One region of the Paenibacillus sp. 102 genome, then DNA from elsewhere that is predicted to be linked to it. Evidence: a T-box and tRNA genes for the amino acid it is inferred to sense, from the RefSeq annotation. Region 1 holds a T-box; the other regions hold tRNA genes.
The links. A T-box is a leader RNA that pairs with one kind of tRNA and senses whether it is charged. The one in region 1 lies ahead of ileS2 (isoleucine--tRNA ligase), so its partner is inferred to be a tRNA-Ile.
Positions count from the first base shown of each region.

Region 2: it has a tRNA-Ile gene. The T-box ahead of ileS2 (isoleucine--tRNA ligase) is inferred to sense a tRNA for this amino acid. The anticodon was not compared.
Region 3: it has a tRNA-Ile gene. The T-box ahead of ileS2 (isoleucine--tRNA ligase) is inferred to sense a tRNA for this amino acid. The anticodon was not compared.

Region 1 covers NZ_JBCGHT010000001.1:412,975-420,758, forward strand. Annotated here, with positions in the region: gene AAIE21_RS02110 (RluA family pseudouridine synthase) at 1-897, opposite strand, end outside; gene lspA (lipoprotein signal peptidase LspA) at 902-1,360, opposite strand; gene AAIE21_RS02120 (TraR/DksA C4-type zinc finger protein) at 1,484-1,813, opposite strand; gene ileS2 (isoleucine--tRNA ligase) at 1,997-4,762, opposite strand; T-box leader at 4,837-5,059, opposite strand; gene divIVA (septum site-determining protein DivIVA) at 5,111-5,617, opposite strand; gene AAIE21_RS02135 (YlmH family RNA-binding protein) at 5,709-6,482, opposite strand; gene AAIE21_RS02140 (YggT family protein) at 6,498-6,761, opposite strand; gene AAIE21_RS02145 (cell division protein SepF) at 6,768-7,232, opposite strand; gene AAIE21_RS02150 (YggS family pyridoxal phosphate-dependent enzyme) at 7,252-7,784, opposite strand, start outside.
Region 2 covers NZ_JBCGHT010000001.1:762,662-770,445, forward strand. Annotated here, with positions in the region: gene AAIE21_RS04065 (MFS transporter) at 1-647, opposite strand, end outside; gene sodA (superoxide dismutase [Mn]) at 784-1,395, opposite strand; tRNA gene AAIE21_RS04075 (tRNA-Ile) at 1,620-1,693, opposite strand; gene AAIE21_RS04080 (DUF1189 domain-containing protein) at 2,126-2,893, shown strand; gene AAIE21_RS04085 (hypothetical protein) at 2,958-3,305, shown strand; gene ispG (flavodoxin-dependent (E)-4-hydroxy-3-methylbut-2-enyl-diphosphate synthase) at 3,470-4,564, shown strand; gene AAIE21_RS04095 (Fur family transcriptional regulator) at 4,643-5,056, opposite strand; gene AAIE21_RS04100 (metal ABC transporter permease) at 5,070-5,903, opposite strand; gene AAIE21_RS04105 (metal ABC transporter ATP-binding protein) at 5,903-6,673, opposite strand; gene AAIE21_RS04110 (YitT family protein) at 6,845-7,723, opposite strand.
Region 3 covers NZ_JBCGHT010000020.1:25,049-32,832, reverse strand. Annotated here, with positions in the region: gene bla (class A beta-lactamase) at 811-1,752, shown strand; gene AAIE21_RS25140 (hypothetical protein) at 2,325-2,468, opposite strand; gene pdxR (MocR-like pyridoxine biosynthesis transcription factor PdxR) at 2,552-3,952, opposite strand; gene AAIE21_RS25130 (DMT family transporter) at 4,072-4,983, shown strand; gene hfq (RNA chaperone Hfq) at 5,462-5,650, opposite strand; tRNA gene AAIE21_RS25120 (tRNA-Ile) at 6,048-6,121, shown strand; partial or broken gene AAIE21_RS25115 (sugar nucleotide-binding protein) at 6,342-6,539, opposite strand; partial or broken gene AAIE21_RS25110 (Phr family secreted Rap phosphatase inhibitor) at 6,723-6,842, opposite strand; gene AAIE21_RS25105 (response regulator aspartate phosphatase) at 6,839-7,784, opposite strand, start outside.

The DNA.
Region 1 (7,784 bases):
AATATTTAAAACTTCTTCAAACACTGCTGGTACTGGTGCTTCAAATTCGATATATTCGCCTGTACGCGGGTGATCAAATCCTAAAATTCCAGCATGAAGCGCTTGCCCATTTATATCTAATGTTTTTTTCGGCCCATATTTCGGATCTCCGGCAAGCGGGTATCCAATATATTTCATATGAACACGAATTTGGTGCGTACGTCCCGTTTCTAAACGACACTCAACAAATGTGAAATCCTTAAATCGTTCTAATACCTGAAAATGCGTAACAGCATTCTTACCATTTTCATCAACGGCCATACTCTGACGTTCCTTCTTATCACGACCAATTGGCGCATCGATTGTCCCTTTATCATGTGGAATTACGCCGTGAACGATTGCTTTATATCGTCTTGTTACTGTTTTTGCCACAAGCTGATTTACAAGAGATTCATGTGCCATATCATTTTTAGCAACCATCAATAAGCCAGATGTATCTTTATCAATACGGTGCACAATACCAGGGCGCATTACACCGTTAATACCAGATAGATCTGTACAATGATGCATTAACCCATTTACAAGTGTACCACTTGTATGCCCAGGAGCTGGATGTACGACCATACCACGTGGCTTATTTACAACAAGCACATCTGCATCTTCATAATAAATTTCTAAATTCATATCTTCTGGCAAAATATCAAGCTCTTCTGGTTCTGGAATTGCTACCGCAATTTCATCACTTACTTTTACTTTATAATTTCCTTTAATGTCGTTTCCATTTACGGTTACAACGCCATCTTTAATCCACTGTTGTACTTGTGAACGTGACCATTCATTGTTTACTCCCGCAAGAAACTTATCAATCCGTTCGCTCTTTTGTTCTTCTGTAACTGTTACTTGTACTACTTCGCTCATTCAATTACTCCTTCATTTTCTTTCCTTCTAATAATGTTTGAATAATAATCAATACAACCCCAATACATAAAGCTGAGTCAGCTATGTTAAATACCGGGTAGTTGTATGAAAAAATATACACGTGAATGAAATCCACCACTTCTTGTCTAAATACACGATCAATAAAATTGCCAATTGCCCCGCCTAAAATAAGACCTAATGAAATCCCCAGGAGTTTATCTGTTTTTGCATACTTTTTCATATAAAATACGATAAATCCTACAAAAACAACTGTAATAATATAGAAGAACCACATTTGATTTTCTAAAATGCCCCAGGCAGCGCCTCTATTCCGATGTGATGTTATGTATAATACATTATCGATAATCGGGATACTTGTACCTAATTCCATGTTCTTTACAATTAACCATTTCGATACTTGATCGATGGCAATGACAAATAACGCTATTAAATAATATATCATTTTCATTTCCCCCATAAAGACAGTGTACCTCAAAATTTTAGCATAGCTACGGTCTTTTCACAATGAACCTTTACGGAAGAATAAAATAAAACGAAAAAAGGTAATATAATATCGTTGTGCCTATCAAATATTTACTTTTTCATATAAAAATTCATGAATTGTACGTGCTGTTGGCATCATTTGCATTTGCTTTACAGGAATATATTTTCCAGTTTCTTCACAAAGTCCATACATATCAATTTCCATTTTAAATAATGCTCGTTCCACATCTTTTAAATCTTCTCTTATATCATGTAAAAATAACTTCTTTTTTACATTTTCCTTCATTTCATACCCTAGCTCTTGTCCAAATTCCATATAGTACGTGTGCATCGCTTCTTTTGCCAGTCGCTCCTGTAATTCTTTTTTCATCAATTGTAATTCTTCTTTGATTTCCATGTAGATTTCATTCACGTGTTCATTCCTCCCGGCTGCAATGTACCGTTAGTGTGTCCGAAATTTTCTTACTTACCGCTCACACATTTTTCCTTCCTAGGAAAGAGGTGAACTATCAATTAGACATTACGATCCGTAAATCATGTCATACAAATAAAAACTGATTGCTATCATTAGCAATCAGTTTTTATTTTCAATCAATTATTTTACGTAATTTTCTTTTACAACTGTCGCACAACGTTCACATAATGTTTCATGTTCAGCATCTTGACCAATTGTTTCAGAAACAACCCAGCAACGTTCACATGTTTCACCAGTTGCCTGCGCTACAACAACAGCCGTATGCTCATATTTTGGAGCAGCTGCTGGAGCTTCTTCAATTGTTCCACCAAGTTTGTACTCAGAAACAATAAACAATTGTTTTAAATCTTCACGAATAGACTCTAACATTTGTTTCATTTCTACAGTCGGATATAGAGTAATACTTGCATTTAATGACTTACCAATTACTTTCTCATTACGAGCAACTTCTAAAGCTTTTAATACGTCATCGCGAAGTGTCATAAATGCATCCCATTTTGTTTTTAATACTTCAGCACCTTCTACTTCTACTGCTTCTGGCATATTAGTTAGCTGAACGCTTTCTTCAGTAACGCCAGGAATATACGGCCATACTTCATCTGCTGTATGAGGTAAGATAGGTGTTACCAGTTTCGTTAATGCAACAAGAACATCGTATAATACTGTTTGAATCGCACGACGATCGTGATGATTTGCAGCTTCGATGTATAAAATGTCTTTCGCAAAGTCTAAATAGAATGAACTTAAATCAATTGTACAGAAGTTATGAATTGCATGATATACTGCCGCAAAATCATACGTTTCATATGCTTCTTTTACTTTTGTAATTAAGTCATTTAATTTCACTAGCATATAGCGATCTACTTCACGTAGTTCACTTGCCGCTACTGCATCTTGACTTGCATTAAAGTCAGCTAAGTTTCCTAATAAGAAACGGAATGTGTTACGGATTTTACGATATACTTCTGCTACTTGTTTTAAAATATCATCTGAAATACGTACATCAGATTGATAGTCAACAGAGGATACCCATAAGCGTAAAATGTCTCCGCCTAATTGATCCATAATTTTCTTCGGTACAACGATATTCCCGATAGATTTACTCATTTTGCGGCCTTCACCGTCTAGTACGAACCCGTGACTTAGAACACCTTTATACGGCGCTTTACCAGTTACTGCAACCGCTGTTGATAAAGAAGAGTTAAACCAACCACGATATTGGTCAGATCCTTCTAAGTACAAATCAGCTGGACGCTGCAAGTCCTCACGCTCTTCTAATACAGCTTGGTGAGAAGAACCTGAATCAAACCATACGTCCATAATGTCTGTTTCTTTACGGAATTCGCCATTTGGACTAGATGGATGTGTAAATCCTTGTGGTAATAAATCTTTCGCTTCACGTTCGAACCATACGTTAGAACCGTTCTCACGGAATAGATCTGCTACGTGACTAATTGTTTCATCTGTAATAATTGGATCACCATTCTCTGCATAGAAGACAGGAATCGGAACACCCCACGCACGTTGACGAGAAATACACCAGTCACCACGGTCACGAACCATATTATGAAGACGTGTTTCACCCCATGCTGGTACCCATTTCGTTTCTTCAACAGCTTGCAATAACTCCTTACGGAACGCTTCAATAGATGCAAACCATTGGGCTGTTGCACGGAAAATAATTGGTTTTTTCGTTCTCCAGTCATGTGGATAAGAATGCGTGATAAATGTTAATTTTAATAACGCGCCAACTTCTTCTAATTTTTCCGTAATCGGTTTATTCGCTTTATCATAGAATAACCCTTCAAATCCAGGTGCTTCATTTGTTAATACACCTTTGTCATCAACTGGGCAAAGAACTTCTAATCCATATTGTTTACCAACAAGAAAATCGTCTTCTCCGTGTCCAGGTGCTGTATGTACACAACCTGTACCAGCATCTGTTGTAACATGCTCTCCAAGCATAACTAAAGAATCACGGTCATAGAATGGATGCTTCGCAACTGTATATTCAAGCTCGCTACCTTTAACTGTTTTCACAATTTCAGTATTTTCCCACTCTAACGTTTTCGCAACTGTATCAAATAGTTCAGAAGCGATGATATATTTCTCATCATTTACTTTTACAATGCTATATTCAAGTTCTGGGTGAACAGAAATACCTAGGTTTGCTGGCAGTGTCCAAGGTGTTGTTGTCCAAATGATAAATTTCTCATCGCCTTCTAATACGTCTTTTCCGTCTTTTACAGGGAATGCTACGTAGATAGATGCTGATTTTTTATCTTGGTATTCAATTTCAGCTTCAGCTAAAGCAGACTCACTTGTTGGAGACCAATAAACTGGTTTTTGCCCTTTATAGATATAACCTTTTTTCGCCATTTCGCCAAATACTTTAATTTGCTGCGCTTCATATGCTGGCTCTAACGTAATATACGGACGATCCCAATCTGCACGTACACCTAAACGTTTAAACTGCTCACGTTGACGATTAACTTGTTCATATGCATACTCCGCACATAATTTACGGAATTCCGCAACCGTCATTTCTTTACGCTTTACACCTTTATTTGTTAAAGCTTGTTCAATTGGTAAACCGTGTGTATCCCATCCTGGAACATATGGTGCACAATATCCAGTCATCGATTTGTAACGAACAATAAAATCTTTTAAGACTTTATTTAACGCATGTCCCATATGAATGTCACCATTCGCATATGGAGGACCATCATGCAGTACAAATAAAGGACGACCTTTTGTATGTTCTTGTACTTTTTCATAAATATTCATTTCAGCCCACTGTTCTTGCATTGCAGGCTCACGTTTTGGTAAATTCCCACGCATTGGGAATTCTGTTTTCGGCATTAGTAATGTATTTTTGTACTCCATGCTTATTTCCTCCTCGAATGTATAAAAGAAAGACCTTAAAAAAAATGGAATAAAAAAGAGACCTTCTCATCCCCAAAAGGGACGAGAAAGTCTCCCGCGGTACCACCCTAGTAGACCATGCATGTATGCATGAGTCCTCTTTATATTCTTAACGCGAATACACGCCTACGCTTACTTTTTTGTTCAGCGCGGAACTCCAGGGTGATCTTCCATTTATCTCCTTATCCTGAGCTTACACCGTCCTCAGTTCGCTATATAAGGTATGAAAAAGGTACTTATCCCTATCTTCGTTTTTCTTAATAAATATGTTGTTTAAAATTATATGTAATAATGAGAAAAACGTCAAGCTTACACTGTTTCTTCTTTCTTTAACAGCTCGTCCACTTCATCTTCTAGCTCAATTAATTTGTCCCAATCATCATTGTTTAGCATTTCAAGCTGCGCTTCTAATAGCATACGGAAACGCGTGCGGAATACTTTCGCTTGTTTCTTTAACTCTTCAATGTCAAATGCAACTTTTCTTGACTTTACTAAAGCTTCATTAATGATACGATCTGCATTCTTTTCTGCTTCACGTACAATTAATTTTGCTTCTTTTTGTGCATTACGCTTTACTTCTTCCGCCGCTTCTTGTGCAACAACGATAGATTTATTTAGCGTGTCTTCAATGTTAGAGAAATGATCTAATTTCCCTTCTAGTTGGGCCACTTTTTCTTCTAATGCTTTTTTCTCACGAATGACCAATTCATAATCTTTGATGATCTGATCAAGAAACTCGTTTACTTGATCCTCATCATAGCCACGGAATCCGCGACCAAATTCTTTGTTATGAATATCTAATGGTGTTAACGGCACAAACGCCACCTCCAAGTAGTTATCTGAATTTTCCTCTTTTAATTATATCTTTTCTTCGACAAAATAAGAGATTTCCCTTCTAAAAAACCAATCATTTTAGTATACCATACAAAACTCTCCATTTGTCGCGTTTCGTTTTTCCTTCTACAGAAAATAATTTACTTCGTCCATATCCTCTAACTGAAAACACATCACCTGGAAAACACTCGTAGGAAGTTTGCTCTACGACTTTCCAGTTCACCTTTACAAGACCGTTTTTGATAAGCGGTTGTACCTTTTGCCGTGATAGATGGAGCATTTCACTTAGTAGGACATCTAATCGAAGTGATGAAATGGTTCCAGACTGTTCTCTCCATTCTTCTTGTGATCGTAATACTTTATCTGCTTGTACAGAGGAGAGTGAGACCTTCATTTTTCCTATCGATTGTAAATTCATTTCAATGTACGACACAATTTCTTTTGCAACTATAATTTGGGCACGATTTTCTTGAAGCGAAATATCACCGCATTTTTCTCTTGTTAATCCAAGAGACATAAATGCACCTAATATTTGCCTATGTTCAAGCGTATAAAACTTGGAAGGATAGTCAATTTCTAATACTTCAACTTGAAAATCTTCTTCATTCAATTCAAGATAACTCGGATAAATAAGAGCTCTTTTCCTTTCCGCTTTTGGCGTAGCACCATAAAATCGCAAAGTCGCATCTCCTTGATTCCCAATTATCGTAGCAACAATTTGTTGCTGACGCGGATCAAGAAAATCCGTTAATTTCACTTGATGATATTCTTCAGCCATCTGTTTCCATTCTAACGCTTTATCCACAAAGACCGCTTCTTCTGGTCTAAAATGCTCATAGATGCTCATTCATTCAACCTCTTGTTACAGAAAATATTGAAATAGACTAATTAAACCACTATTAGCCAATTTTAATGCAATAATCGCAACAATTGGAGAAATATCAATCATCCCTAAAGGCGGGATAAATCTTCGAAACGGTTCTAAATATGGTTCGCAAATACGTGCAAGGAAATCACCAAATGTGGATTCTCTAGCTCCTGGAAACCATGATAGAAGAATATAAATAATAAGTGCCCAGGAATAAATCTGGATGATCCAAAGCAATGCTTGTAAAATAATCGTCATGGCGTATTACCACCTCTTTATATTTGTCTCTTCTTCTTCACCGAACAACTCAGAAATGGCCCCAACAATATCCACAGTCTCAGGTGTACAAATAAATGTTTTCGGTCCTAATTTTTGAATATCCCCGCCTATAGCGTATACAGTACCACTTAAAAAGTCAACGATACGCACAGCTTGATCTGTTGACATCCTTTGCAAATTAATGACAACTGCTCTTCTGCCCTTTAAATGATCCGCAATACCTTGTGCTTCCGAATATGTACGCGGTTCTAACAAAACAACTTTAGAAGACTGCTTTGCTGTTTCAATGCTTACAATATTTTGTTTCGGCTGTGCTTTCGTAAGTGGAATATCCTGCTGTTCTGGTGGATCTTGTTGTTTTTTCATTTCAACTTGCTCCTTTTCCTTTTCATAAGCTTCCCGCTCTTCTGGTGTGTCAAAAAAGAAGTATTTTACTTTTGACCAACTCATAATAACATTCTCCTTCCTTTTACGCTTTTCCTACTAAAATCGTTCCCAAACGAATATATGTAGCACCTTCTTCAATTGCGATCGTATAATCATTTGACATTCCCATCGATAGTTCTTTACACGGAGCGTATGATAACCCTAATTCTTGCACTTGTTTTTGCAAACCACGCAATGTCTTAAAACAATGACGAATTTCTGCTTCTTCTTCAGTGAACGGTGCCATTGTCATCAATCCAACAACTTCAATTTTATCAAACTCTTGCAGCGCACGAATAAACGCAACTGTTTCCTCTGCTGCTATCCCTTGCTTCGATTCTTCAGATGATGTTTTTACTTGTACAAAACATCTAACCTGCTTTGTAGCACGTTTTTGAATTTCTTTTGCAAGTGAAATGCGATCTAATGAATGCAAATAATCAATCTCATTAATAATTTCTTTTACTTTTCTTGTTTGAATTGAACCAATAAAATGCCAATTTACTTTTGCACCAAAATGCTCATACTTCTGTAAAAAACCTTCATTACGATTCTCACCTAAATCAGTAAGTCCAG
Region 2 (7,784 bases), 350 kb from region 1:
TTATCAATCTTACGCTCTTTCAAAACTTGAACAATTTCATAACGCCCTTCACATTCTCTTTTCGACAAAAAGAAGCTTATGACAACAGCAATTGCAAATAAAGTTAGGGAAAGAAAAAAGATAACCGTATAACCTGTCCACTTCTCCATACGCGAAATCGTATACCCGGCTGCTATTGGTCCAACCATTCCAGAGAAGGATGTTAACAGGCCGAGAAAACCGTTAAAAAAATCACGTGTTTCTGGTTCCGTAATCTCAAATGTTAACAGATTAAATGCCAGCCAATAAAAACCATATCCAATTCCAAGAAGGCCACCAAGTAATAAAATATAATGTGAAGCATGCGTTCCTGCAAGTAAAACAACAATAAAAAAAGCTGCTAATGTTCCTACACCAATTCGCAGTAAAATGGCACGATCTATCCGCTTTGCCAATTTCCCTGCAAAAAGAAATGTTAATGGCTGCAATACAACGCTTGCTAAATTATACAACCCAAGGTTCACATAATTTTGTGTTTGCTTCCATAAATAAATGTTAACAAACGTGTTGGATAAAGAAATCGCGAGCGTGTATAATCCCCCCATAACAAGTAACAATACTAAATCACGATTCACCTCGACATCGCCAATTACATGTTTCCACTTCATACATAACTCTCCTTTACTTCATGTTCTAGTCTTCCAAAGACAAGCGCAATTATGTAAAAGAAAGCATACAAAAAAGCTAGGGGAATATTCCCCTAGCTTCTTCAATATCGTCTTACATAAAACGGAATAAGCGATATTATTTAGCTTCTTGGTAACGTTTTTCAGCTGCGTTCCAGTCTACAACGTTCCAGAATGCACCGATGTAGTCAGGACGACGATTTTGGTAATGTAAGTAGTAAGCATGTTCCCAAACGTCTAAACCGATAACTGGAGTTTTACCTTCTGTTAAAGGTGAATCTTGGTTTGGAGTGCTTGTTACTTCTAGTTCACCATTGTTTACTACTAACCAAGCCCAGCCAGAACCGAAGCGAGTTGCACCAGCTTTTGCGAATTCTGCTTTAAATGCATCAAAGCTACCGAATTTCGCTTCAATTGCAGCTGCAAGTTCACCTACAGGTTGTCCACCACCGTTTGGAGATAGAATTGTCCAGAAGAAAGTGTGGTTCACATGTCCGCCACCGTTGTTACGTACTGCAGTACGGATTGCTTCTGGTACTTCATTTAAGTTTGTAACTAATTCTTCAACACTTTTGTCAGCTAGTTCTGCATGACCTTCTAACGCAGCATTTAAGTTTGTTACGTAAGTGTTGTGGTGTTTTGTATGATGGATGTTCATTGTTTCTTTATCAAAGTGAGGTTCTAAAGCATCATACGCATAAGGTAAATTTGGTAATTCATGTTTTGCCATTGTTACATTCCTCCCAGTTTATGTATTGCCAAGATAACTTGACATACAACTTCATTTTACCCTAATTGCCATAGGGTGAAAACAAATTAAATCACATTGTCTTGCTATCATTAACGTAGCAAAGTTTCCATTTCTTTTCAAACAAAATGCTCATATATTTCGTAAAAAAAGCTCCCTTCTACAAGGAAGCTTTTCGGCTACATGATAAACATATGAAATGGATATGGACCCTGTAGGACTCGAACCTACGACCGGACGGTTATGAGCCGTCTGCTCTAACCAGCTGAGCTAAGGGTCCAGAATTATGTATATAGCGGTGATTAAAATTCAAATTCACCACCAAGTCTCCACAGAACATTCATAAAAGCTGAAAACTGCAAGATATATTAATTAAGAAATGTAAGATAAATTTACCATATGAAAAAGAAAAGTGTCAATTATATTTTTACCTTCCTGCTACGCAGAACAAAAAATAGCCTGTACTCATTTTCTCTCTTTGCTTTAATTTCACATCGGGCAGGAAAAGAGGCTAACCGCTTCTATACATGGACAGATGCTCTCTCCCCCCTCAAAAGAAAGATTTTTATAGGTAGTAAATCCTCTATACAGTCCAATAATTACTGAAGCATTAACCTTATTTCATACGATATAACTTGTGATTCTCTAGATTCCTACGTTACAATGATTTTATGCATCAATCTATCATACATATAGTAAAGGAAGTGAATATATGTCCATATTTACGCAGCTAGTAAAAAGTTTATATTCGCCAAAGGACATGGCACTTTTTCGTTTTCAAAAAATGGGAAAAACAATTCTGTACGTCATGTTATTATGTTTAATCGCAACGATTCCGAAAACTTTTATATTTGGAAACTTCGTACAAGATGTCGTATCTTCTGTACATCAATCAATTGAAAAAGATTTACCTGATTTTAAAATTGAGAATGGTGAGCTGCACGCTGACGTCAAAGAACCTATTATAAAAGAAGATGGAGATTTTGTTTTCGTATTTGACCCTAATGCAACAGATACGAATGCATATACAAATAAACAAGGTGTATTTGTTTTAAAAGATAAAGTTGTATCTATTAATAACAATCAAACACAAAGTCAGTCTTACAGTGACTTCGGCAATGGGACATTTGAGAAAAAGGATATCCAAGGCATTGTATCAGCCGTTGATAATATCTACCCATTTCTCATGTTTGGTGTTGGAATAGCTATTTACTTGTACCAATTATTCATTTCGTTCTTAGGTACAACTATTTTAGCCTTTATCGGTTCAGCAATGGTAGGTCAGCGAAAAGTATCTTATAAACAAGTTTGGACATTAACAGCTTACAGTTATACAATTCCAACTATTTTCTTTATGATTATGAATGTATTAAACATAAATGTGCCAGGAACATTCCTTCTGTACACTGCCATCATTTTAATCGTGCTGTACTTAACAATTAAAGAAATACCAAACCCTAAGGAAAAACACGAACTATAAAAAATGCCATTTTGGCATTTTTTTTTTGGACAAGCATATATTTCCTAACAAAGGAGTGAGGAATATGAAGAGACTTGGTGCACTCTTACTTGTGCTTGTTCTCGGTTACGTGTTTTATTACGATATAAAAATTGGTACCTTACCAATGTTAAGTTCATACAAAAAAACAACAGCTGCTCAAACTGTAAAAAAAGAAAATGTTGATACAAAAGCAAAAGAAGAAACAGATGTGCAATATAAAGCGATTGAAGTCAAAACAGGAGAGACTGTTTTATCTATTACAGAAGCGATTAACAAGAAAAAAATTCCCTCTATTGAAAAAGTCATCGATGATTTTAAACAGTTAAATAAAAATACGTCTACAACAAAAATACAGATCGGAAAATCTTACAAATTCCCGTTATATCAATGAGCAATCACTTAATCCTTGTCAATTATATAAAGGCGCTGATACAATAGTAAAAGTGAAACCGAGCATATAGGTTTCTATTGCTTCATATCACATATACTATGTTTGATATGAAAGACAAAATAAGAAACTTCTTTTATAAGGAGAGCGATCTATTCGTGAATGAAATGACTCATCGTACAAAAACACGTCCTGTTAAAGTCGGTAATTTAACAATTGGCGGTAATAATGAATTAATTATACAAAGTATGACAACAACAAAAACACATGATGTAGAAGCAACTGTTGCCGAAATCAAACGTTTAGAAGAAGCGGGTTGTCAAATCGTCCGCGTTGCTGTTCCAGACGAACGTGCAGCAAACGCAATTGCTGATATTAAAAAACAAATTAACATCCCACTTGTTGCTGATATTCACTTTGATTATCGCCTTGCATTAAAAGCAATTGAAGGCGGCATCGATAAAGTACGTATCAACCCAGGTAATATCGGGCGTCGCCATAAAGTAGAAGCAGTTGTAAATGCTGCGAAAGAACGTGGCATTCCAATTCGTATTGGTGTAAATGCTGGTTCATTAGAACGTCATATTTTAGAAAAGTATGGATACCCTACTGCAGATGGTATGGTTGAAAGTGCACTTCATCATATTAAAATTTTAGAGGACCTAGATTTCCATGATATTATCGTATCAATGAAAGCCTCTGATGTTAACTTAGCAATTGAAGCTTACGAAAAAGCAGCTCGTGCTTTTGATTATCCGTTACACCTAGGTATTACAGAATCCGGAACACTATTTGCCGGAACTGTAAAAAGCGCTGCTGGTCTTGGGGCGATTTTAAGTAAGGGTCTCGGGAATACACTTCGTATTTCATTAAGTGCTGATCCAGTTGAGGAAATAAAAGTTGCTCGCGAATTGTTAAAATCATTCGGTCTTGCATCGAATGCTGCGACACTTATTTCTTGTCCAACATGCGGTCGTATCGAAATCGACCTTATCAGTATTGCAAATGAAGTCGAGGAATACATCTCTACGCTGAAAGTACCAATTAAAGTAGCTGTACTTGGCTGCGCTGTAAATGGTCCTGGTGAAGCTCGTGAAGCCGATATCGGTATTGCTGGTGCACGCGGAGAAGGTTTATTATTCCGTAAAGGAAAAGTCGTTCGTAAAGTACCAGAAGAAACAATGGTAGAAGAACTAAAAAAAGAAATTGATGTAATTGCTGCTGAAATGGCTGCGAATCAAGAAAAACAAGAACAAGAATAATAAAACAGGCTGCTTTGATTTTACGAGCAGCCTTTTCCTTATAGAAAAAAGCTCGTCAGTTTCATAACTGGCGAGCTCTTACTGTGCACACTTCGGGCAACGTCCATATATTTCAAACTTATGCCCTGTTACTTCATATCCCTTAAAATCTTTATTCATAAAATCCATTGGACAGGAAGTAATTTCTTTTGTACCACCACAATCCAAACAAATAAAGTGATGATGATGTTCCATAATAGAACATGTAAAACGAAAATGCTTTTCTCCATTTAATTCTGTTTGCTCCAAAACACCAATTTCAGCAAATACTGTTAAATTACGATAGATGGTATCAAAACTTAACCCTGGATAATCATCTTTCATATGCTCTAAAACATCTTTGGCAGTTAAATAACGATTATGAGCTGCAAATAAACGTAACATTTCTTCTCTTTTTCCAGTATGTTTATAGCCTTTTTCTTTCATAAGGCGTAAAGCTTCTGTTAGATTCATAACTATCCCTACTTTATGCAGTTTTTTTCTTCTTCCATAAGATTGCACCGATTAAAATAAGAACCGCTAGCATAACAATTGTACCACCTGGAGCTAAATCAAGCTGATAAGAAGCGAACAGCCCACCTATCACGGAAATTTCACCAAATAAAATGGAAAAGAAAATTGTTTGTTTAAACCCTTTTGCGATGCGGATACTTGCTGCAACTGGTAACGTCATTAAAGATGATACGAGAAGAACCCCAACAACACGCATAGATACCGCAATAACAAGCGCTACTAAAATAATGAAAATAAAGTGAATCCATTTTGCACGAAGCCCTGTTGATACAGCATATTCTTCGTCAAATGATAATAAAAACAACTCTTTATATAATAAAATAATCGTTGCAATAACGACGATTGCTACAATACCAATAAGAATCAAATCTGAGCTCGTTACAGCACTCACGCTACCAAATAAGTAACTAAATAAATCCGTATTAAATCCATTAGCAAGCGAAATGAAGATCACTCCAATTCCCATCCCTGCTGAAAGAATAATCGGAATCGCTAATTCTTGGTAATGTTTATATACAGTACGTAATTTTTCAATTAATAGCGCCCCGCCCATTGAAAAAATCATCCCCATATATAACGGATTTAAAAATCCACCTGTAAAAATAGTTTTTTCCAGCAACAAACTTGCGGCAATTCCTGATAATGTCACATGGCTTAAAGCATCTGCAATCAGTGATAAGCGGCGAATGACAACAAACACACCAATTAACGGGGCAACAAGCCCTATTAAAATACCAGCGTATAAAGAATTACGCAAAAAGTCATATTGTAAAAAATCCTGTATCATTATATCCTCCCGTGATGCTCATGATCATGCTCTAAACGATGAACATGATGTCCATATAAAATCGACATTTCTGCATCTTCTAACTCTCGGAATTTCTCAACATTTCCATGGAAATGTAAATGCTGATTTAAACATGCAACATGTGTCACTTTCTCTGTTACAGCCCCCATATCGTGTGTAACCAGAATCAGTGTGATACCTAGTTTTTTATTTAAATCTTCCAGTATCTCATAAAAGCTCTCTACACTCTTTACATCAATTCCCACAGTAGGTTCGTCCAAAATCAATAATTCTGGATTACTTACAAGCGCACGCGCGATAAATATACGTTGCTGTTGTCCACCAGAAAGTTCTCCGATATTACGATTTTGAAATTCACTCATTCCTACATCTGCGATTGCCTTTATGACCTTTTCTTTATCTTCTTTCTTCAAGAAACGAAATAGACCTTTTTTTGAAACAAGTCCCATTGAAACAACTTCAAAGACAGTCGCTGGAAAGCCAGAATTAAAGCTGTTAGCCTTCTGTGAAACATAACCAATTTTATTCCACTCTTTAAATTTCTTACTATCAATACCAAATAAGCGAATACTCCCTTTCTTCGGCTTCAAAACACCTAAGATACACTTTAATAAGGTCGATTTACCAGATCCATTAGGCCCAACCAAACCTAAAAAAGCCCCTTTAGGAACTTGCAAATTAATATCTTCTAACACATTTCGATCTTCATATCGAAATGCCAGCCCTTCTATTTCTAACATATTCTTCATAGCATCTCACCTATTTTAATTCAGAATGATTCCGATTTATCTCTATTTGAATTATAGTATAGCTTATTATAGTTGTAAACCAATCTGCCTAAAATATATTCCTTATTTAAGACAACCTTTTTATTATAACAAAAAGCAGAGAAAATCTCTCTGCTTTTTAAACATATACTTTTAATGAATAGCTGATTTAAATTTACCACCATTTGTCTCTTGCGTACTCATAATTGTAATAAAGGCATTTTCATCAATTTCATGAACAATTGATTTTAATTTCGTTACCTCAAGACGTGTAACAACTGCATAAATTACTTCTTTTTCTTTATCTGTATACCCACCCTTAGCAACAAGTTTCGTTGTCCCACGACCAAGGCGGTGTAAGATAGCATTTGATACTTCTTCATATTGATCTGATACAATTAGAACTGCTTTTGTTTCGTCCAACCCTTGAATAACCGTATCGATTGTTTTAAAAGCAATATAGTATGTCATAACAGAATACATCGCCTGCTCAACACCAAATACAAATGCTGCCCAAGCAAAAATAAACAGATTTACAAACATAACGAATTCACCGACAGAAAACGGTAATTTCTTTGTTAATAAAATCCCCATAATTTCTGTACCATCTAATGAACCACCATGACGAATAACAAGCCCTACACCAAGACCTAAAATAAGACCACCAAAAACAGTTGCTAAAATGGGCTCTGTCGTAAATGGTTTAAAGGTATGTAATGTTGACTCAATAAACGCTAAAGCCACAATTCCAAAAGCAGAAGATAACATGAATGTTTTCCCGATTTGTTTATAACCAGAATACATAAAAGGAATATTGAGGATAACAACCAAAGTAGAAAAACTCAACCACCAAATGTTAGGAGTAAGATAATCTAATATGAGGGAAACACCAATAATTCCACCATCAATAATTTTATTTGGCATTAAAAATAGTTCAATTGCTACCGCCGCACATGCCGCCCCAAAGACAATCATCACCAAACGATACAATAGATGAATAACACTTTCTTTTCGATGTTGTTTCTTCTCCATAAGCCCTCCTTATATTCTCTATATAATTTTGTTCTTTTATTATAACATACTCCTCTTTTCA
Region 3 (7,784 bases), on a different contig from region 1:
CAACTTTTTCATAGATTCATATGTAAAAATACTCGTATTCATTTTATCTCGCTATTCGCGGGCAGTAAAACCATCACATATCAATATTCTTTATACCGTTTCATCCCACACCGACCAAGCCGCTTCGAACATATTTCCATCTAAGTCCCAAAAATAAAAATACTTAGCTTCATTATTCCCTAGCGTTACAATTTTTTCTGCTCTTACTCTGGCTTTGAAATAAAATCACGATGTTTTGAATAAAGACGCGAAGATGCGATTCTTTATCTCTTCAATTAAAGAATCCTAAATGAGTTTTAATCAAACTTTTTTACAAAACTAAATGTTCATTCAAAAAGAAACGAATCTAGTTTAATTAAACTTTTTTCAAATTGGATTTGTTTTATTTTCTGTAGAATAAGGATTGGTGAGCTGTTTTTAATTAAATTTTTTTCCAAAGCTACAAATACTCTATAAAACTCTTTTTTAATACATTTCAAAATACAGATTATTAAATATTATATTCTATTATCATAGCATCAAAAGATGACCTACAAACTAATACTAAACATAACCTAATACATAGAATTATCTTACATTGCTACCACAGTAAAATATAAAGGATTGCCAAGGCCACCCATGTTCTTGTTATTATGTGTAACATAAAATCCTTATCTATATAGATTCTATTTTATTTGAAATTTAATTATTTTTTATAAATTATGGAACAAAATCATTACTCGGATTGTCTATTAGGTGTACTTTTAAAAACTGGTACTCAAATTAGATACATTGTATCCAATTTGATATCCATTTTCTGTATTACAAAAGATGAGAGGATTGATTATTTTGAAAAATACGAGGATGTTAAAAATAGGAATGTGTGTTGGAATACTGAGTTTAAGTCTTGCAGGTGTAAAACAATTTACAGGTGAACCCTTGAAAGTGCAAGCAAAAGAAAAAATAGATCAAACAAAACATACAAATTATGCGACTCATCGAGAGTTTGTTCAACTTGAAAAAAAGTTTGATGCTCGGATTGGTGTCTATGCTATTGATACCGGTACAAATCGAACAGTGGCTTATCGACCTGATGAACGTTTTGCCTACACATCAACCTTCAAGGCCCTGGCTGCAGGTGCCATGCTCCAGCAAAACTCAATAGACAAACTTGATAAGGTTATCACCTATACAAAAGATGATATAGTTACGTATTCACCAATTACGGAGAAACACGTGGATACTGGTATGACTCTTTGGGAAATTGCAGATGCTGCGATTCGCTACAGCGATAATACAGCGGGGAACCTTTTACTTAAAGAATTAAATGGTCCAAAAGGGTTTGAAAAAAAACTAAGGCAAATTGGTGATAGGGTTACTAAGGTTAATCGCTTTGAGCCAGATTTGAACGAAGCTACTCCAGGAGACATCCGTGATACAAGTACAGCAAAAGCGCTTGCTACTAATCTTAAGGCTTTCACAGTTGGAAATGTGCTTCCAACTGATAAGCGTAAAATCCTCACAGATTGGATGCGTGGCAACACTACTGGAGACCAACTAATCCGTGCTGGTGTACCAAAAGACTGGGAGGTAGGTGATAAAACTGGGGCCGGAAGCTACGGAACACGAAACGACATTGCCATCGTTTGGCCACCAAATAGAGAGCCAATCATCATTGCAATTCTATCCAGCCGTGATACAAAAGATGCTACCTATAATAACGAACTTATCACTCAAGCTGCGAAGGTCACAATCAATGCTCTCAAATCATAATAGGTTCTGTTAGATCAGCGTGTATGACTAAATATTATACAAAAGCTAGTAATTGTTGTGATTCATTGTATGCCAAAGAGACGAAGTCTGTTTGAAGACTTCGTCTCTTTTTATCATTCTCCGACAGAAGACTCCCTCCTCAATTTGCGTGAAGGTGCGATAGCACCCGCAAATAGGTGGGAGATGACTGTCGGTTGGCCTAAGTCAAAATGTTTGCTACTATATACTTGTACAGATTGCTCTTTGAAAACTGAAGATATGAGGTTGGTTGCAGAAAAATCGTTGCAATCGTAAAATCTTCAACGTTCTATCGCCCCACGCTTACCGAAGTTGCGAAAACCAAGCTAAAGTAGGAAGCGTGGTGAGTCAACTTACAAGATACTTAAGTTCTCACCGTAGGAACTACGGGCAGAGCCTGCTAAAATAACTAGTGGATACATCGGTGTTCGCAGGAATCTCCCACTTCAAACAGACCGCAAGGTCGTGGGGGTAGTTCAAATAAGGCATGTATACAGTAACTCACCCTTGCTCTATTAAAGTTTATAAAAAAACCAACTAATTAGTTGGTTTTTTTATTTCGAAATAAAATCTAATTTTCTTAATAAAAATCTCCATATAGGTTCTGATCCTGTTACAACAGACACTTTTCCAATCACTCCAGAAGGTAAAGGTTGAAATAGCTCAAATAATTCGTATTCATCATCTTGAATGTACAATTACATGTCTTCTTTCCTGATAATAACTAATATCAATTAAATGTATCATTAAAATAAAGTAAAATTGTTTACTTCATTTCGATTTAATTTTTCTCAAGCCATATATTTGCTAACTTGCAGACACCTTCAGTAATCTCAAGTTCACTTAAATTTCCTAAACCTAATTGAATGTGTGGATATTTAGGTGCGTTTTTCACAAAGTATTGAGAGCATGGATAAACAGTAACTCCATTGCTAAATGCTTTACTTACCAAATCTTTTTCGCTCATTTGAGTTTTCACTTCAATAACTACATATATACCGGAGTAATAACCCTTGATTTCTATATTGTCTTTAAAATGCTTATTTATCTCTTCACATAATACTTTTATTTTGCGTTTATAAAGTGCTTTCATTTTTCTTAAATGTGCATACCAATATCCCTCTGATATAAAATGAGCCAGCGTTCTTTGATGAAGAGAAGAAGCAGTTTGTTCTAGTAAAGACGAAATTTTCTCATACCTAGAAAGTAATCGTTTAGGTAATACCATATAACTTACACGGATTGAGGGTAATAATGCTTTAGAAAATGTGCTTAAATACACAGTTCTTTCATTGGAATCTAAACTATGTAAAGAAGGAACAGGTTGATGAATATAACGAAATTCACTATCATAATCATCCTCAATAATATATCCATTAACCTGTTCAGCCCAGTTAATGAGTTTTAACCTTTCATTAACTGGCATCGTTAGTCCTAATGGAAAATGATGAGTTGGTGTAACGTATACTAATCTTGCATCTGTTGTATACAATTGATTAACGTCAAGGCCATTTTCAAGAACAGATATAGGTTCAACCGAGAATGATTGTAAGGAAAAAAGTTCCCTTGCTCCATTGTAACCGGGATCTTCTACAGCTATCCTATTAAGTTCTTCTTTTAAAAGAAAGGTCAAAATCAATAACAAATGTTGTGTACTGCTGCCAATCAGTATTTGTTCATTAGAAGCACTTACACCTCTTGATTGAAACAGATAATCTGATATAGCTGTCCTTAACAACATATCCCCTTGTTTTTCCCCGTAGGAATACATGATAGGATCCATTAAAGCTTTATTTGCTAAGCTTCTCCATTTTGTAATGGGAAAGTTCTCCCTGTCTACCGTACCAATTTTAAAATCAATGGTTTTTCTTATATCGTTTTCTTTTTCTCTATGAGCTACTAAAGTAGGCTCATATGTAAGTACTTGATTCGACATATTTGCCTGTACAAAATAGCCCTTTTTACATTCACTTCGTATATAGCCTTCTGCTAAAAGTTGTTCATAAGCCACTTGTGTAGTATTTCTACTTACATTTAAAAGTTTTGCTAATTCTCTAATAGAAGGGAGTTTAGTATTATAGGCAATTTTCCCTGCTAATATTTTCTTCCTTATATAAACATATATTTGCTGATACATTGGAACATTCCAACTCTGATCTATATTAAAAATGAGTTCTTTCACTTAATCACTCCAACTGTCATTTTGAATTATTGTAAACTGTACCTTTTACAAATGACAATAAAAATTAATATTAAGTATAGAAATGTGTACAGTATTTTTTTAACAGGAGTGATGATGAGTTGATTAAAATGATGTATTTATTTTGTTTAATTGTTTGGGGCCTTAATTTTATTGTAGTTAAGATTCAAGGTACCCCAATTAGTCTAGAACTTTCTTTATTGTATCGTTTAGCTCTAACAGCAATCTTATTTTTAGTTCTCTTATGGTTTATTAAACCTAATGGAAAACCTAATATAAAAGATATTCCTTTTATCGTTTTATTTGGAATTTGTAATTTTTCATTGAGTTATTTATGTCTCTATTATGCTACCATAATGAGTTCTGCTGCTATCGTAACTTTGATTTTTTCCTTGAAAGTCATTTTAACTCCAATTGCACTCCGGATATTTCTCAAAGAAAAACTGCATTCAAGAGTTTTTATTGGAGGACTTTTAGGTATCTTAGGTGTTTGTATACTCATCTATCCAACAATAAATGAATTCAAAGGAATATCTACTATTGAAGGAATTTTGCTAGCTCTCTTAGGTACGTTTCTTACCGCAATAGGGGATACGTGTTCTACCAGGAATGCTATTAAGAAGATAGACCCTATCTATACAAATAGTATTGGCTTTACAGTAGGAAGCTTGTTAATTGGTTCCATTGTATATGCTCAAGGACAAATGATTATTTTCCCTAAAACCGCTACATATTTATCAGCACTAATTTATCTAACATTTATTGCCTCTTTTTTAGCTTGGTTGTTTTATTTAAAACTTGTAGAAAAAATAGGAGGAGGAAAGAGTGGTTACATGGTCGCTTTATTTCCTGCAATTGCTGGAGTAGCATCTATAATAATTGGAGAAACAGAGTTATCAATGTATTTAGTTATGGGGTGCTTATCTTCTTGTATTGGAGCTTTAATCGCTTTGGGCTTTAAGATTAATTTATATAAATTAATCTCCTTTTCAATTGTTAGAATTAAAAAGTGAACTACTCACCACTTCAAATAGTTCATAAAGACAAGTAGCCTTCACAAATTTTAAAACAGTCTATCAATAAACTTCAATACACTGTAGGGAAAAACACTTGAGAAGGTTACACGATGAGTTATTGATAATACGTTCTTCATCCTTCAGAAGATGCAAAGCCTGTTGGATAATAAAAAATATAAATAAAACATGTATGTAATATACTTTTTATATAATATTCATTTTCCAAAGATATAATATATATATTATATCGATATTTAATTGATATTTATCAGCTTTTTATCTCTATCTTACGCTATAGAATAAGATCGAACTCCCTTATTTCATTTAATTTTTGCATGTATTTAATATAAAAAAGAACCCTTATAATAAGGGTTCTTCAATAGGAAATTGAAATATGTAAAAATAAAAAGAATTACTTATTATTATACCTTATATATTAAAAATGAAATATATAGAAATATTAACATAATATGTATTACTTAACAATTGTAGAAATAGCTTGTTTGTACATCATGTGTTGCTTACCATGAACCATCATAAGAACAGTAAATCTATCTGTCGTAATAATTTGTCCAGTTATCCGAACACCAGTCTTTAATACTACCGTTACTCCTCCATTTTCATCTTTCAATTGTTTATACTTATCTTCTTGTAGATTTTGCACATAACTTCCTCCTTTTTAAAAATCGTAACACATTTTTAATGAAGTGCGGTCGTATAAGTATAATTCATACTAAATTTATCTTTACTCGACAACAAAAAACCCTCATCTCCAAAACATACGAGTATAAGCTACCCCTATCTCTGATTCCATACCTACTCCAATATCTACTGCTATAGCTAATGATGAAATTCCCAAAGAAATTAACAAACAATCCTTTTATATATGTAAATTTGCATATCAACTGCAAATTCATCCAAAATAGATTAATAGTATGCTATAATTTTGTTTGTTACATTCTATGAAAAATTTCTGTTTAAAAAAGATTTATAAACAAACACTTTGCAGAAATAGCTAACTTTTAACACTTTTTATACACTAATTTATCGTATTCATTCATGGACCTTTAGCTCAGCTGGTTAGAGCAGACGGCTCATAACCGTCCGGTCGTAGGTTCGAGTCCTACAAGGTCCACTTAACCACCTTTATCCGTATAATCTATAAAAAATTATCATGAATTCTAACTAACTTTAGGTAATTCACCTCCCTCTTGATTTGTTTGAAAGTGCACTACACTAACAAATTGACGGAGGTAAATTATCTTTTTGCATAGCATAACAAATCACACGTTTCATTAGTTTTTTTGCTAACGCAAAAAGCCAATTTATCTCCCTCCTACTCAATGAGATACACCCTACAAGTTTTTTGAGGAAGGAATTTTCTTGGCTAGTATGATAAACTCTTTTAATGTTTCCTTCCAATGTCTTAACTCTTGAATTCCATTAACTGAAATACAGTCTTTATTTAGTACTGAATATTTAGGGCGCTTAGCTGGTCGAGGAAACTGTTCAGTCGTTAACGGTATTACTCTTACATCTTTATTAGATTTTTTTAAAATTTATTTGTTATAATATAAATCTTCCATAAATTTCAAATCTATACGATTAACATAATGATATTCCATCTAAATACATCTTATTGATTATATTCTTTAACGAGAAGAATATAGTCAAATTCTTCCAAAGTTTATTTACTTATCCTGTCAGTAGTTTAATGGTTCCTAGGCTACAAAAGATCTTTCAGACGTTGGAAAATCTGCATGCCCTCCTTGATGTGTGAAGGAACTATTTAACCCAATACAAACCACACCAATAACAGATAGACCTAAAATAATTAAACTAATCTTTTTTTTCATTTTTCTCCCCCTCCCTCATACGTTTTCTCTTTGACCTGCAAGCTCATTAAAAAATACTTAGCGGCTTTCTGGTAATGATTTTCGTTATAAAACTTCTTTGCCAAAATTTCTGCATATTCTTGAGTGTAGTTATATAGCAATTCTTTGTCGAAATAAGTAATTCCTGCAAGAATAATCTTTTCTAGTTCCTCTATTGATATACCCTGATTTAATCCTTTTAAAATAGCATAGTGGTGTACATACTCTTTATTTCCTAATTCTACACAAATATTTAATCCTCGCTCTATTAAATCATTTGCTATAACATTTTCACCTAATTTGTAATGCTCTCTAGCTTGTAAAAATATAGCTTTGAAATGTTTTGGCATTTTTGTTGTTACTTCATATAATTGACGAATAGCTAGCGTAGAAAAATTTTGAGTTCCATACAACCAACCTAAGTTATTACGTACTCTTAAAAGTAATGACTCCTCATTTTCCTTTTGTAAAATACGGATTGCTGAATTGTAGTAATCCTCTGCTTGCTCGTATTGATGAAGATATACGCTTGAAGCACCTAATACACTTTGACAAGCAGCAACATTCTTTTCATATCCTTCATGATAAGCAAATATCTCTTTTGCCTTAAGAGCATACTCAATAGATTTAATTGGGCGGTAAAACTGATAATAAAAAACAGCGACTCGATAATAAAATTCTGCCTTTTCTAAAGCATTAGGTATATCCATTAATAATCTTTTAGCCTTCTCAAAATATTCACTTGCTTCTTTATAGTTTGTTGTTACCGTAGCATGTATTGCCTTAAATAAATGATAATAATAATATTGAAGCTTATCTGATGGTGTGTTATAAGAATTAATAACATCAAAACTCTCTTTTGTAATACTTAAACTGTCTGTTAAGACTTTATATCTAAACTCTAATAAAGAATAGTATAGTAAT